Regions from separate parts of the Priestia sp. YIM B13489 genome, predicted to be linked through region 3. Evidence: riboswitches for the same ligand, from Rfam matches in the RefSeq annotation. Region 3 holds a riboswitch; each other region holds the start of a gene.
The links. A riboswitch is a leader RNA that binds a small molecule or an ion and turns the genes downstream of it on or off. The one in region 3 is predicted to bind ZMP and ZTP.
Positions count from the first base shown of each region.

Region 1: it holds a riboswitch for ZMP and ZTP, as region 3 does, so the genes downstream of both, ACFX4W_RS05920 (phosphoribosylaminoimidazolecarboxamide formyltransferase) here and ACFX4W_RS12735 (phosphoglycerate dehydrogenase) in region 3, are expected to answer to the same signal.
Region 2: it holds a riboswitch for ZMP and ZTP, as region 3 does, so the genes downstream of both, ACFX4W_RS30435 (phosphoribosylaminoimidazolecarboxamide formyltransferase) here and ACFX4W_RS12735 (phosphoglycerate dehydrogenase) in region 3, are expected to answer to the same signal.

Region 1 is NZ_JBHZOQ010000053.1:37,466-42,474, reverse strand. Features, by position in the region: partial or broken gene ACFX4W_RS05930 (AbrB/MazE/SpoVT family DNA-binding domain-containing protein) at 1-162, opposite strand, end outside; gene ACFX4W_RS05925 (hypothetical protein) at 532-825, opposite strand; ZMP/ZTP riboswitch at 1,057-1,135, shown strand; gene ACFX4W_RS05920 (phosphoribosylaminoimidazolecarboxamide formyltransferase) at 1,185-2,351, shown strand; gene yeiL (transcriptional regulator YeiL) at 2,507-3,169, opposite strand; gene ACFX4W_RS05910 (class I SAM-dependent methyltransferase) at 3,278-3,913, shown strand; gene ACFX4W_RS05905 (cupin domain-containing protein) at 3,966-4,295, shown strand; gene ACFX4W_RS05900 (serine hydrolase) at 4,557-5,009, opposite strand, start outside.
Region 2 is NZ_JBHZOQ010000053.1:4,788,362-4,793,370, forward strand. Features, by position in the region: gene ACFX4W_RS30430 (GNAT family N-acetyltransferase) at 1-201, opposite strand, end outside; gene ACFX4W_RS30435 (phosphoribosylaminoimidazolecarboxamide formyltransferase) at 283-1,449, opposite strand; ZMP/ZTP riboswitch at 1,498-1,576, opposite strand; gene ACFX4W_RS30440 (dihydrofolate reductase) at 1,705-2,190, opposite strand; partial or broken gene ACFX4W_RS30445 (cysteine hydrolase family protein) at 2,340-2,876, opposite strand; gene ACFX4W_RS30450 (SLC13 family permease) at 3,040-4,191, opposite strand; gene ACFX4W_RS30455 (methyltransferase domain-containing protein) at 4,655-5,009, opposite strand, start outside.
Region 3 is NZ_JBHZOQ010000053.1:1,345,507-1,350,515, reverse strand. Features, by position in the region: gene ACFX4W_RS12745 (DUF6143 family protein) at 383-928, opposite strand; gene ACFX4W_RS12740 (hypothetical protein) at 1,169-1,630, opposite strand; gene ACFX4W_RS12735 (phosphoglycerate dehydrogenase) at 1,754-2,953, opposite strand; ZMP/ZTP riboswitch at 3,122-3,200, opposite strand; gene htpG (molecular chaperone HtpG) at 3,411-5,009, shown strand, end outside.

The DNA of each region.
Region 1 (5,009 bases), 1.3 Mb from region 3:
ACAGGCTAAATTAGGTGAATATTTTTTCAACACAATGTTCTCATTATCTACAAAAATTTCAACAGGGTCGTTCTTTTTAATATTTAATGTTCTTCTTAATTCGATGGGTAAGACTACTCTTCCCAGGTTGTCTAGTTTCCTAACGATGCCAGTAGCTTTCAATTTAAAACCTCCATAAAATATTACTTACATACCCATTAAGTGTACAATATGCTTTTTATTGTTTTCATTAGTAATATATTACATTTTTTGACGAGGGAAGATATTTCAATATGATAAGGTTAGAAATAAAGGTTGCATGGAAGAATTATAATAGAAATTGTTAAATCACTCAGCATTTTTAGTTTAATCTGATGTGTTGATTAGAGATGTAACTTATTTAAGATATTTATAACCTACATAAAACTAACTTTAGCATATAAGTAAATACTAAAACATTTTATAAAAATTAATAGTTTCATTATTTATACTTAGTGACGACAAATTGTGTGTTTTTCTTCAAAATAAATAGTAGTTAAAAGGTTTTATCATTCAATTAATGATATAGATTCTCCATATGTTCTTCTTTTTTCTATCTATAAAATTACTCCATCTTTCTCCTTGGCTGATATAATCATTAAACGTAGCATTCTTCATTACAATATGACCTCCACATTCATCTGCCACTTGTTTAGCAGACTCTTCATCAATGGGAAATGCTAATGATTCCTCATTAGTAAATTCGTAACTGGATACCTCTTTCCTTTTTACGTTCTTATACGAATGATATACGTAATATAATTTACCTACCTTTATAAAATAGTATGGATACTCGCTGTTAGGCAACTTTACTTCCCTCCATTTCTGCATCCTTCAATTGCTTTATAAGTTACTATTACTATCTTACTTGGACTTAAAAAGGTAAAATCCTTCTACGCCAAAGGGTTTCCTTCTTCATGTGTCCCGGAAAGCTGTATTATGTAAACTAGATCTGTATATCATATACAACTAAAAAAGAAAAATTCGGCTAAATGTATTGTTAAAATTACTGTTATTATGTAAAATTTTCTTATAAAACAGACTATGTGTTACTGGCGTAAACATGGAGAACCATGAGGAAGCACATAGATAACGGCCGTACGCCTGGGCAAAGTATTTGAACATGAGTTCAAATACTTTTTTTATTTAGAAAGGGGATTTTTTACATGAAAGAGATTGGTTTACGGTACGGAATGAACCCAAATCAAAGTAAAGCTAAAGTTCGGAATGCTAAAAACACGCCTATTAAAATCTTAAATGGAGAAGCGAGTTATATTAACTTTCTAGATGCATTAAACGCTTTTCAACTGGTTCAGGAGCTTCGACAGGCTACTGATCAACCTGCAGCTGCATCCTTTAAACACGTAAGTCCAGCAGGTGCAGCTGTGTACTCTCCACTAAATGAGACACTTACTGAATCCTATTTTGTTAAAGGCCTAGACCTGTCTCCATTAGCGATTGCTTATGCAAGAGCGCGTGGGACAGATAGGATGTCTTCATTTGGAGATTGTGCTGCTTTTAGTGATGAAGTGGATATAACTGTAGCTAACCTCCTCAAAACAGAGGTTTCTGATATGATTGTTTCACCAAGCTACACTCAAGAAGCACTAGAGATTTTGAAACAGAAAAAGAAAGGAAAATATCTAATTTTAGAGATTGATCCAAATTATGTGCCTGATCTAATTGAAAAAAGAACGATATTTGGCATTACTCTAGAACAACAAAGAAATGATGTACAGATTGGGAAAGAAGTTTTCAATCAGATTGTTACGACTCAATGTGATATCCCTGATCATGCAAAGAGAGACCTTCTTGTTGCTCTTATTACATTAAAATATACACAATCAAACTCCATTTGTTTCGCATTAGATGGCCAAACAATTGGAATTGGTGCTGGACAGCAGTCCCGTATTCATTGTACGAGGTTGGCTGCTGAAAAAGCTGATAAATGGTGGCTAAGACAACATCCAAGAGCCCTTAACATGAAGTTCAGAGAAGGCATTTCTCGTGTAGAAGTTAATAATGCAATTGATGGATGGCTGAATGATGATATTACTGAGGTAGAAAATGAGCACTGGAAACAATGTTTTGAGGAGGTCCCTGCTAGGCTAAGTAAGAGTGAAAAACGAGAATGGCTAAAAAGATTAAAAGGCGTTTCCTATGCATCCGACGCTTTTCTACCTTTCCGTGATAATATCGATCGTGCGGCTCAAAGTGGCGTTAAATATGTGGTTCAAACAGGAAATTCTTTACGAGATGAACAAGTTACACAGGCAGCAAATGAATATGGGATGATCATGGCACATTCAGGTATACGTGTATTCCATCATTGAGCTATGAATTAAATATGATTAGCCCAAAAGAGCCAAGACTTATAAAGGGATTGGCTCTTCTAGAATGTTTTCGATACATGCGATTATGGCAACTACATTTTATATCATTTACATATAGTCATCTTTCTTATGAAACGAGGTTATTATGAGTGTCTTTAATTTAATTCAGCTAATTTTTTCAAACGTTCTTTGTCCCTAATAATGTAACCTCGCGACTGCTTTTCAATAGTCTTTGATTTACATAGCTGGGCTAGTACATGGAGTAGATGGCGATATGATACACCCAAGTATTCGCATACTTCAGTATGTTTTTCTTTATAAAAGTTATCATCAGCCGACAACATTATAAAAGCAGCAAGACGGTTCTCGAGTGGATAGGCCTGATTTTGTGTATACTTTGCTGAAATTTTAGTTGCTTTCTCACTTAAAAAACTGCATAAATATCTGAGAAATGTTACATCTGTTAAGAGCTTATTTTTACAGGTGTTAATAGGAATAGCTAAACAAATGGTTTTAGTGACAGTTTGTATAGCTTTAGAATATCTTTGTGAATTTAATAGTTCCACTTCCCCCATAAATGTTGGAGCTTGTAAAAAATTAATCAAGGACACTTTCCCATTTTCGTGTGTAACATAGAGTTTTGCCTTACCTTCAACAAGATAATAAATATATTGAGGATAGGAGCCTTCCTTATAGATAAATTCACCACGTTCAAATTCGCAGACCTGAATAAATGGAGTAATTGGAAAGGAAAAAAGTGATTGAATAGAGTATTTCTCGATATAGTAACTTTGCATAGGCTCGTTTAAAAATTTCATTTTTTCTCCTACTATTATAAAAATATGAGATATCTCACATTATTTTATGTTTTTACATGCTATGATGCAATAAAAGTTGATAGATCAATAGGGAGTTGTTTCATAAAGATGATCAAACAAGATGAATATTGGAATGAAGTAGCTAATAAAAAAGAATTTACTACGCCTTTTCAACCTGAATTATTCCTAACACATGTTAATCACAATGCTGCCATATTAGATTATGGTTGTGGGTATGGACGGACTTTATTGGAATTAAGAAGTTACGATTATAACAATTTACATGGTGTAGACTTTTCAGAAGAAATGATTAAAAGAGCTAAGTCTCATAACTCAGAAATCGATTTTCAAGTTATTCAAAGTGGGAAGCTTCCTTTTTCTAATGATTCTTTGGATGCTGTCTTACTTTTTGCAGTTTTAACATGTGTTCATAAAAGTGAGGAACAAAACGCTATTTTAAATGAGATTAAACGGGTACTAAAGCCAGGAGGTATTATTTACATCAACGACTTTCTACTGAATAGTGATGAAAGAAATAAATTACGTTATGAAAAGGCACTCACTAAGTATCATACATACGGGGTTTTTGAATTACCAGATGGGGCCATTTTACGTCATCATAGCGAAGAACGTGTGAAAGAATGGGTAGATCAATTTGAAACCTTAGAATACAAGAAAGTAGAATATACAACTATGAATGGAAATCGTTCAAATGGTTTAGTTTACATGGGGAAATTAAATTGAATTTATTATAGATAACATATAAAGGGGAATTGTAATGCTAGAGAAATTAGAGCTGGAAAAGATTAATCTTCAAGAAATTACAAAAGATATTAAAGATCAACACTTGAATTTTCCTGTATCGAATATTAATAATCACTGTCTTCGTATAGCTGTATTTTCAGGCGAATACAAATGGCACTATCATTCTAATTCAGATGAGCTTTTTATGGTTTTGGAGGGAGAACTTTTAATTGATTTTAAAGATAGGGATACAGCCGTGTTAAAACCGAATGATACGTTACTTATACCAGCTGGAACAATACATAGAACCAGAGCGAAACAAAGAACAGTAAATCTTTGTTTCGAGGATATAAACGCTGATACCATAATTATTGATGAGTAAATGAAATAACATAAACATTGTAAAAGCCATTTAAGATAAGTCTTAAATGGCTTTTACGTATGTACAGATAAATTCTTATAAGCTGTTTTATGTAAACAGAATATGTTACCGATCTTCCAAGAAAAAATTCTGAAAAGGTATGTTGAACATCACCATTTAGTGAGATATATAAATAAAATAATGAAAAAAGTATTAAGCGAGAAGGTGCGTCTCGTCTAATACTTTTTTCATTATTTTAAGTGGTAAGTTTTATGTTTAATTTTATGAAATCCTATCTGTGAGTCTACTAAATACAATCGGCTTTGTACTCAACATTGGTGGTAAATGCAATTTAAACTGTGATAATTCGCCTTCTACGTCCATCTCATAGGCAATTAACACAGTCATTTCCGTATGAGAAAGATTCCACTTTGTCGTGTATACATTGTAATGATGATGTTTCATCTCTATATTAACTGATTCCCACTTTAAATATAACGTATCGTTTTGTTTATACACTTCCATTTTCCCATATGCAGGATGCTCAAATATCCCTGTATATTCTTCTACTGCATGTGTAAGGGTTGTCTCTTTTACTTGTGGAAGAGGCTTATCTAATTCTTTCATCATTTCTTTAAATTTAGCTGTATCTTCTATAGCTCTTTTACGCCAGTCAATTGCATCTAGCTCCAAATATTGAATTTTTTCTGCGATGTCTTTTCGTGTTAGTGAAGA
Region 2 (5,009 bases), 3.4 Mb from region 3:
AACAACTTGATTATTAAATTCTACAATTAATGTTAAACCACCATTTTCTTGTCTTATTTGTATCTTTTTTTGATATTCTTCTGCTGTTTCTTGTACTTCTTCAGGTAATCGAAGAAGAAAATCGTTCGTTATAACAATTTCTTGCTTTATTGCAACAATTGCATCAGCATCTTCTACGGTTGCTATACGTACATTTAACATGAAGTTTATTCCCCTTTATTATTAAGTTAGATATAAATAATGAATTAATTTAAATGGATTTTTAACAATCTATTTATAGCTTTAATGATGAAACACACGAATACCTGAATGAGCCATAATCATTCCATATTCATTTGCTGCCTGTGTAACTTGTTCATCTCGTAAAGAATTCCCTGTTTGAACCACATACTTAACGCCACTTTGAGCTGCACGATCTATATTATCACGGAACGGTAAAAAAGCATCGGATGCATAAGAAACGTCTTTTAATCTTTTTAGCCATTCTTGTTTTTCACTCTTACTTAGCCTAGCAGGGACCTCTTCAAAACACCTTTTCCATTGTTCGTTTTCTACCTCAGTAATATCATCATTCAACCATCCATCAATTGCATTATTCACTTCTACACGAGAAATGCCTTCTCTGAACTTCATGTTAAGGGCCCTTGGATGTTGTCTTAACCACCATTTATCAGCTTTTTCAGCTGCCAACCTTGTACAATGAATACGGGACTGTTGTCCAGCACCAATTCCAATCGTTTGGCAATCTAAAGCGAAGCAAATAGAGTTGGATTGTGTATATTTCAATGTAATAAGAGCAACAAGTAGGTCTCTCTTTGCATTATGAGGAATATCATGTTGAGTCGTAACAATATGATTAAAAACTTCCTGCCCAATCTGTACATCATTTCTTTCTTGTTCTAGAGTAATTCCAAATACCGTTCTTTTTTCAATTGGATCAGGCACATAGTTTGGGTCAATCTCTAAAATTAGATATTTTCCTTTCTTTTTCTGTTTCAAAATCTCTAATGCTTCTTGAGTGTAGCTTGGTGCAACAATCATATCAGAAACCTCTGTTTTGAGGAGATTAGCTACAGTTATATCTACTACATCACTAAAAGCAGCACAATCTCCAAACGAAGACATCCTATCTGTTCCACGCGCTCTTGCATAAGCGATCGCTAAAGGAGACAGGTCTAAGCCTTCAACAAAATAGGATTCAGTAAGTGTCTTATTTAGTGGAGAGTACACAGCTGCACCTGCTGGACTTACATGTTTAAAAGATGCTGCTGCAGGTTGACTAGTGGCTTGCCGAAGCTCTCGAACCAATTGAAAAGCATTTAATGCATCTAGAAAGTTAATATAACTAGCTTCTCCGTTTAAGATTTTAATAGGTGTGTTTTCTGCATTGTAAACTTTAGCTTTACCTTGATTTGGATTCATTCCGTACCGTAAACCAATCTCTTTCATTTAAAAATCTCCTTTCTAAATAAAAAAAGTATTTGAACTCATGTTCAAATACTTTGCCCAGGCGTACGGCCGTTATCTATGTGCTTCCTCATGGTCCTCCATGTTTACGCCAGTAACACATAGTCTGTTTTATAGGTAAATTTTACATAATAAAAGTAATTTTAACAATACTTTTATCTAAATTTTTCTTTTTAAATTATATATTATATACTAATCTAATTTACATAAAAGGTATTTATTGGTATCTTAACTTAATTAGTTGATTTTTTCATATACATGAAAGTAATGTTCATAATGATTTCTTTCATCTTCAATACCTTTTTCAACCGATAACTCTTTCCATAGAGAAAAATCAAACTCTGGAAAGAAGCGATCACCTTTGAAATAATGATTGATTTTAGTTATGTACAATTTATGAGTGTAGGGTTGGAATTGTCGATAAATTTCCTCTCCTCCAAGGATAAATACTTCTTCCCCTTCGCACATGGAAAGAGCTTGTTCAACTGAATGAGCTATATAACAACCTGGAGCTTTATAATTTTCATTTGTGGTCATTATAATATTTTTACGTCCCTCCAGAGGTTTTCCGATGGATTCATAATTCTTCCTACCTAAAATAATTGAATGCCCCATAGTAACTTTTCTTAGATATTTCCAATCATTTGGGAGTCTCCAGGGAATATCATTATCCTTCCCAATTACATTTTCTTTTCCTACAGCAACCATTGCAGATATGATCATATGGTCCCTCCCCCCTTTTCTTTAATTTTAACAAATAAAGGAGGACTAGATGTATATCCTATACGAAATTAGTTACCATAATGTGCGTTCCAGGAACAAAAAACAGCCTTTGAAAGGCTGTTTTTTCCTTTGAAAAGTTATTTATTAGATTAAAATATAATTTTCTTTACTTCTTTTAATGTAACGAATCTGCCGCCTAGAATATTATTATGATGTTCTACTATTTTTGAAGCTGAAAGCACAGCCGTATCAAATGTGCTATGAGCATCTTTTACTAAGATATTCTCTTTATAACCTAAGCTATATGCTCTTCTACAAGTAGTATCTAAACAAAATTCAGTTTGCATCCCTGCAATGACTAATCTTCCAATTTCAAGTTCCTGAAGTTTTTTATGTAGAGTTGTTTGATAAAATGCGTCTCAAGAAGATTTTTGAATAACTATGTCTGTTGGTAAGGGGCTAACATCACGATGGATTTCCCATGTGACTTTTCCTTCACTAAGCATACTATTATAACTAGGGTCTGTATGCTGGATATAGATAATTGGTACATTAGATTGGTGAGCTTTTTCCCTTAGATAAGTAATATTTTGAAGCACTTGCTGTTCATTCCATAAAGATCCACCTTCATAAGAAAACATGATGTTTTGGACATCTATAAGCAACAAAGCCGTTTTTTTACTCATTTCGTTGTATCCCCCTATTGAGTTATGTGGAAAAAAATTAAAAATACTATTATATCAAATTAAAATCTCATAATAAAAAACCAATTTCTCAGTATTAAAATTTGAGAAATTGGTTTTTTTATATTGGTAGAACCCCAAAGTTGTTTAAACCAATTACTTTGTATTAAAAGAAATGTTGATTTTTCATCGTAAAATAATAAACAAGAGTTAAAAGAGCTAAAATCGAAAAGTTATAAAAGCTAAACCTTATAAGGTACATTTTACTTTTTTGTGGATCTCTCTTAATAAAAAGTTTAAATGAAATTACACTTGCGAGGGAAGCCACAATCGTGCCAAGTCCACCTAAATTCACACCTACTAATAAAGGCTGCCAATTCACGGAGAATTTTGATAAAAAGATCGCAGCTGGTACATTGCTTATCAGTTGGCTTAAAATTATGGAACTGAAAAAGATAGATGTGGGACTTTTGAGATTTTCGTTGGCAAATGTCTGTACTACCTTTAATTCCGATATGTTTCCTATAAATATAAAAAAGCATATAAAAGTAATAAGCAATAAATAATCAATTTTCTTCAATAATTTTATGTCAAGTATACATGCGGTTCCCAATACGATGATAAACGCAAGTTTATAGCTTAAAACCCCTAGTATGGATACAGATATGATGCCAAATAGTATTCCCCATACTGTTGCTTTTTTTTTATTATTTATAGGAATATACGGAAGTTCCATTTCCAATGTTTTACTATTCAATCTTTGATTAAGAAAGAATAACAGAATAATTCCAAGAACCACTAATAGAAGGATTGTTGTGAAAAATTGTATAGGCCTTATTCCGTAGTTAGTAAATATGAAAAGATTTTGAGGATTTCCCATTGGAGTTAGACTGCTTCCAATGTTAGCCGCAATTGTCTCTAATATAACAGTATCTAACATAGAAGTTTGTATAATCTTACTAATTATAAGTGTTAATGGTACAAATGTTATTAATGCAACATCATTCGTTACAAGCATGGAACTAAAAAAGCATAATAAAATTAGGATTGCTGAAACACTTTTACTATTATGACATTTACTTAGTATAGCAATGGCGAACTTATCCAATAGTTTAAGCTCTTCCAGAGCCTTAACTACGAGCATAAGATTAAATAAACTGACTAATACTTTAAAATTTATATATTCTAGCTTTGGTGCATGGAATAAACAGCTTAAGATTGCTAACAAGAGTGATATGGTAAATACGATGTCTTTTTTAAAAAATCCACATTTCAATTTCATTTTTTTTTCGTTTTCTACATAAATATATTCTTTCATCAATCCCCCTCCAGTATTATCTATTCTACTACACACCCCTGTTTCTTGCATTTGAAATCTCAATGCACTTAAAAAACACCATCAATTCCATTAAATTACACAAAAATGGCATTTTTCCGTTATGGGGGTAATGATTTGTCTCGACTTGATGGGCAGGGGTAATTTACACCAATTGACAAATTTACGGTGTAAAGTTACTATGCCAAACTGGATGAACACCAGTGGAACAGTGTGACACAAAAATCAATTTAAAATTATCGCGTTACATATTACACGTTTTGTGGAATCCGTTATATGGAAGTAGAAGTTAGTTAAGTCTAATATTTATGATCATAGATTAAAACCATAATGAGGCACCCTCCTAAGGGTTCTTAACTATCTTTCTAGTTACCATAAAACGGATTATCGGCAATCTTCAAAAAAACAAGTCTCTCTCCATTAGAGAAAGACTTGTTTTGTATAGTTATAATTTATTTATAGTTAAAAGTTCTGTCGCTGCAGGAACAAAACGAAATGTTGTATCTATCGTTTTAACTATTATATTTTCATCATTTAAAGTTTCTACTAATTCATCTAAATAAGGGTATCGTTCATTCTTAAACCCTACTAACGGATAAATTCTAATTATACCGCCTTTTTTAGTTACTCGAATCATTTCTCGAATGGCCTGTAAATGAAACTCAAGATCAAACTGTTCTTGATAAAGAAATAAGAAATGATTACATAACACAAGCGAGAATGTCTCATCATCAAAAGGTAAATGAGGTAAAGTGCCAGCAATAAAACGTTTTTCTACAGAATTTTTGTTATAGTGATTT
Region 3 (5,009 bases):
AGCATGCTTATACCCTGGACAAAAAAGTTATTTCATTCTACAAAGAAGTGATTAGTATATCAGCTGTATGTGGCATTCGTTCTATAACAGTCGTCTTTGTTATTCGTTTTGCTATTGTACTAGGTAGCTTAGTTTTATGTATTATCGCTTTAATCCCTTAGTTATCAACATCCTTAAATACCATTCAAATGGTTTGTGTAGTTGGAATTATCCTTTTGCTTGCTTTGTTTTTCTTGGGTGATATCCACAATCAAACGAAAAAACGCAAGCTATAAAAAAGAACTTTGTATGCTGCTGCAAAGTTCTTTTCATAAACACTTACTGTTTGTTAAGAACTGTATGAAATAGCTCATACACTTCTCATACAATCGCTAAGACCTATTCAGTTAACAGTCCTTCTTACGTTTTTTTCAAACCATCCATATGCAATTTCAGCTTTAATTTCTTTATTTCCCGGAGAAACTAGGAAAATAACGTATGAACCGTTGTTTGGAAAGATAAATTTTCCATCTTCATCACTTACTAATGTACTTTTCGGCGGAACAACACGGTTAAATACGTTTACCCCTTTGGTAGGAAAGCCTTTTACCATTTCTGCAAATTTAATTTTCCCTTTTGGCTTTGAACGTATTGTAGTATTTGCTGGACTCACATTATCTGAAGTTGTTCCTTTTCCAGGCGGGATAGAATTAAACCAAATTTCAGCAGTAAAAGGTTCGTTGGAATAGTTAGTGATAGTAAAAGCATTCACAAATAAATCTACTCCGGAGCCGGAAGGGTTAACTAACCCGCCCCAAGCATTTCTATTTCCACCAAAACGAATAGGCTCAGTTTGTCCGACAAAATAGTCTCCTTTTAAAGATTGATATAAAGGATTAGGTATATTAACGGCTTTAATATAAGGTTTACTCGACTCGTAATTCGACATACAATCATCTCCTTTCTGTACTATATTTTATGAAGTTTTTCTATAAATGCTTGGACACATGCATTTAGAAATATATTTAATCTTTATATAAACGCAAAAAGATAGACCCGGTACTGAGCCTATCTTTTCCTATCGCTTAATGCCCTCGTCGACTGCTGGTGTATAAACGGATTGTTTTTTGACTTTATATTCCGATGCTTTTTTAATACTTCTACTATCACTTCTTAAAGTAGTAATCACCTATTCTTTTGTAGTCATAGAATGAAGAATCCTTACCTTTTTTTCGCAATATTCAACAATTTCATAACAGGCTGTGAGAATATCATGTCTAGACAGTTCTATTTCATCAAATACAAATTTTGAAAGTTGCTTCTGCAGAACCTCCAGCTTTTTGCTGTCTTCTTCATCGATCCATAGCCCTTCCGTAATACACACATCTGCTATTTTGTTAATAGATTGAGCCGTCCAGTTTAAGCCAGCTGAAGAAACAGTTTTTGTAAGTAAATCGTTTTTTATAGCTAGAATAACTTGACACACATGGGTATAGGCATCAACTTTCTTTTGGATAAATGCTTTGCGAAGCTCTTGTTTGTATTGCTCTTTCGACATCACTATAGCTACAACAGACGTAATGAATGTTCCTGCCAGCGCGATGAGCGACCCTATCAAAATTCCTATCAGTTCTCCTGACAAAACGTTCACCTCTTTAAAGGTATTTCTATATGCTATGAGAATGAAGGAATTGATATGAGGTAAACACCATGTAAAAACAGCCCTAACTTTTCTAAGTTAGGGCTGTAACACTAAAATATGATGGGAACCAAATTAGATAATACGACTTGTAATAATTCCTTCAATTTGACCGATTTTTTCTTCTAGCTCAGGCACAATCTCGTCACTTACTTGATTGTCAATATCGATCATTGTATACGCATATTCACCGCGGCTTCTGTTCACCATATCTGCGATGTTTAAATTGTAGTTTGAGAATACTTGCGTAAGTTGTCCTACCATATTCGGCACGTTGTGATGGAAAGCAGCTACGCGTTTTTTCCCAGTGTAAGGAAGAGATGCATTCGGGAAGTTCACTGAGTTTTTAACGTTTCCTGTTTCTAAGAAATTTTTCACTTGACGTGCTGCCATTACCGCACAGTTTTCTTCTGATTCTTGAGTTGATGCCCCTAGATGAGGAATTGGCACAACATTTTTCATGTTCAAGACATTTTGATTTGGGAAATCTGTAATGTATCTTCCAACTTTTCCACTTTCAAGAGCAGCTTTCATATCTTCTTCGTTTACAAGCTCACCGCGTGAGAAGTTCAAAATATGAACATCAGGTTTCATGATGCTAAACGTTTCTTTATTGAAAACACCTTTTGTATCGTCCGTTAATGGAACGTGAACCGTAATATAGTCAGATGCTGCAAATAGTTCTTCTAGAGACATTGCACGCTGTACGTTGCGAGACAAATTCCAAGCTGTATTAACAGAAATGAATGGATCAAAACCAATTACGTCCATATCTAAATCAAGCGCATCGTTTGCTACAAGAGCACCAATTGCACCTAAACCAATAACGCCTAACGTTTTACCTTTGATTTCTTTCCCAACAAACTGTTTTTTACCTGCTTCAACTAACTTAGGAATTTGATCACCTTGGCCATCCAATCCTTTTGTCCATTCAACTCCAGCAAATAAGTTACGAGAAGAAGCCATAATTGTAGTTAAAACCATTTCTTTTACTGCGTTTGCATTAGCTCCTGGCGTATTAAATACAACGATACCTTGCTCCGTGCAAGCGTCCACCGGTATATTATTAACCCCTGCTCCAGCTCGTGCAATAGCTTTTAAATTTTGGTCAAATGCCATGCTGTGCATGTTAAAGCTACGCACGACAATCGCATCTGGACTTTCGCTGTCGTTGTCAATTTGATAACCTTCTTGATTAAAAACATTTAGACCTTTTTGTGCAATGTTGTTTAATGTTTTGATTGTTTGTACTTTTTTTAATGTTAATGTGCTCATTTTGTACTCTCCTCTGATTATCATCGTAGTTTTACATGTTTTTACCTTTGGATAAAGGAACTTCATTTTTAATTTTTTAAAAAGTCTGGTTTTTTAGCCTACATATGTGATAACTTCTATATCCTCTCCCCCTAAACAGAAAGAGGTAAGAGATATGTATTAATCCCTTACCTCTGCCCAGGCGAACGGCTACGTCACTATATGCTTCCTCACGGTTATCCGCGTTTCGCCAGTCACATATAGTCTTTGAAATTAAGTATATTCTAGCAAACTCTTTCAGAACGTTCAACCTTTTTTTAAAAGTTTGCTTTTTTCAGTCTAATTTTTAATCTCTTTAGCGAATCTCCTAATATATTGACAAATACCCTAATACATGTTAAATAAGAAGAGTGATTAGCACTCTATCCACTCAAGTGCTAATTGTTTTATAAGCCCTATTTGGAAAGGAGAATTTCTTATGTCAAAAAAAGAATTCAAAGCTGAATCAAAGCGATTATTAGAGATGATGATTAATTCCATCTATTCTCAAAAAGAAGTATTTTTGAGAGAACTTCTATCAAATTCAAGTGATGCAATCGATAAAATTTATTACAAAGCCTTAACAGACGACTCCTTGCGTTTTAACAAAGAAAGCTATTACATAAAAGTAACACCAGATAAAACTAACCGTACCTTAACCATTACGGATACTGGAATTGGCATGACGCAAGAAGAGCTTGAAAGCAGCTTGGGCACAATTGCGCGAAGCGGTTCCCTTGCGTTTAAAAACGAAAATGAAACAAAGGACGGGCACACGATTATCGGCCAATTCGGCGTTGGGTTTTACGCAGCGTTCATGGTGGCAGATGTCGTGACCGTGATTAGTAAAGCGTTAGGCAGCGATGAAGCCTATAAATGGGAATCTACTGGTGCTGATGGCTATACAATCGAACCTTGCGAAAAAGAAACGGTTGGGACTCAAATTATTTTAAAAATTAAAGAAAATACAGAAGATGAAACATATGATGAGTATCTAGAAGATTATCGTTTAAAAGAGATTATTAAAAAGTATTCAGACTTTATCCGCTACCCGATTAAAATGGACATAACGGAAAAACGTCCTAAAGAAGGTTCTGATAACGAGCTAGAAGATTATACAGAAGAGCAAGTTATCAACAGTATCGTACCGATCTGGAAGAAAAATAAAAATGAATTGACTTCAGAAGACTATGAGCAGTTTTATTCAGAAAAGCGCTACGGATTTGATAAACCGCTCACTCACCTTCATATTAATGTGGATGGAACGATTCGCTACAATGCCATTTTATTTATTCCAGAAAATAGTCCGTTTGATTACTACTCAAAAGAATTTGAAAAAGGGCTTGAACTGTATTCAAACGGCGTCTTAATTATGAATAAATGTGCAGATCTTCTTCCAGATTACTTTAGCTTTGTAAAAGGTATGGTAGATTCTGAAGATTTATCTCTTAATATTTCACGTGAAATTTTGCAGCAAGACCGACAGCTTCAGCTGATTGCCAAAAACATCGGCAAGAAAATCAAAAATGAATTAAAAAGCTTACTTAAAAACGAACGTGAAAAGTACGAGAAGTTTTATGAATCATTTGGCCGCCAGCTGAAGTACGGTGTTTACAGTGACTTTGGCAGCAACAAAGACGTATTAAAAGACCTGCTTTTATTCTATTCTTCTACAGAGAAAAAGCTCGTAACACTAGACGAATATGTATCGCGCATGCCTGAGGATCAAAGGTATATCTATTATGCATCAGGCGAATCGTACGACCGAATTGAAAAGCTTCCTCAAGCAGAATTGGTTGCAGATAAAGGTTACGAAATTCTATATTTTACAGAAGATATCGATGAATTTGCGATTAAAATGTTAATGACGTACGAAGAAAAAGAATTTAAATCTGTTTCAAGCAGTGACTTAGGGATTGAAGCAGAAGAAGAACAGCTCAATGAGTCTGAGGAAAGAGAAAATAAAGAGCTATTTGACTATATGAAAAAAGCTTTGGGGGGAAAAATAGGAGATGTGCGCGCGTCTAAACGTTTAAAA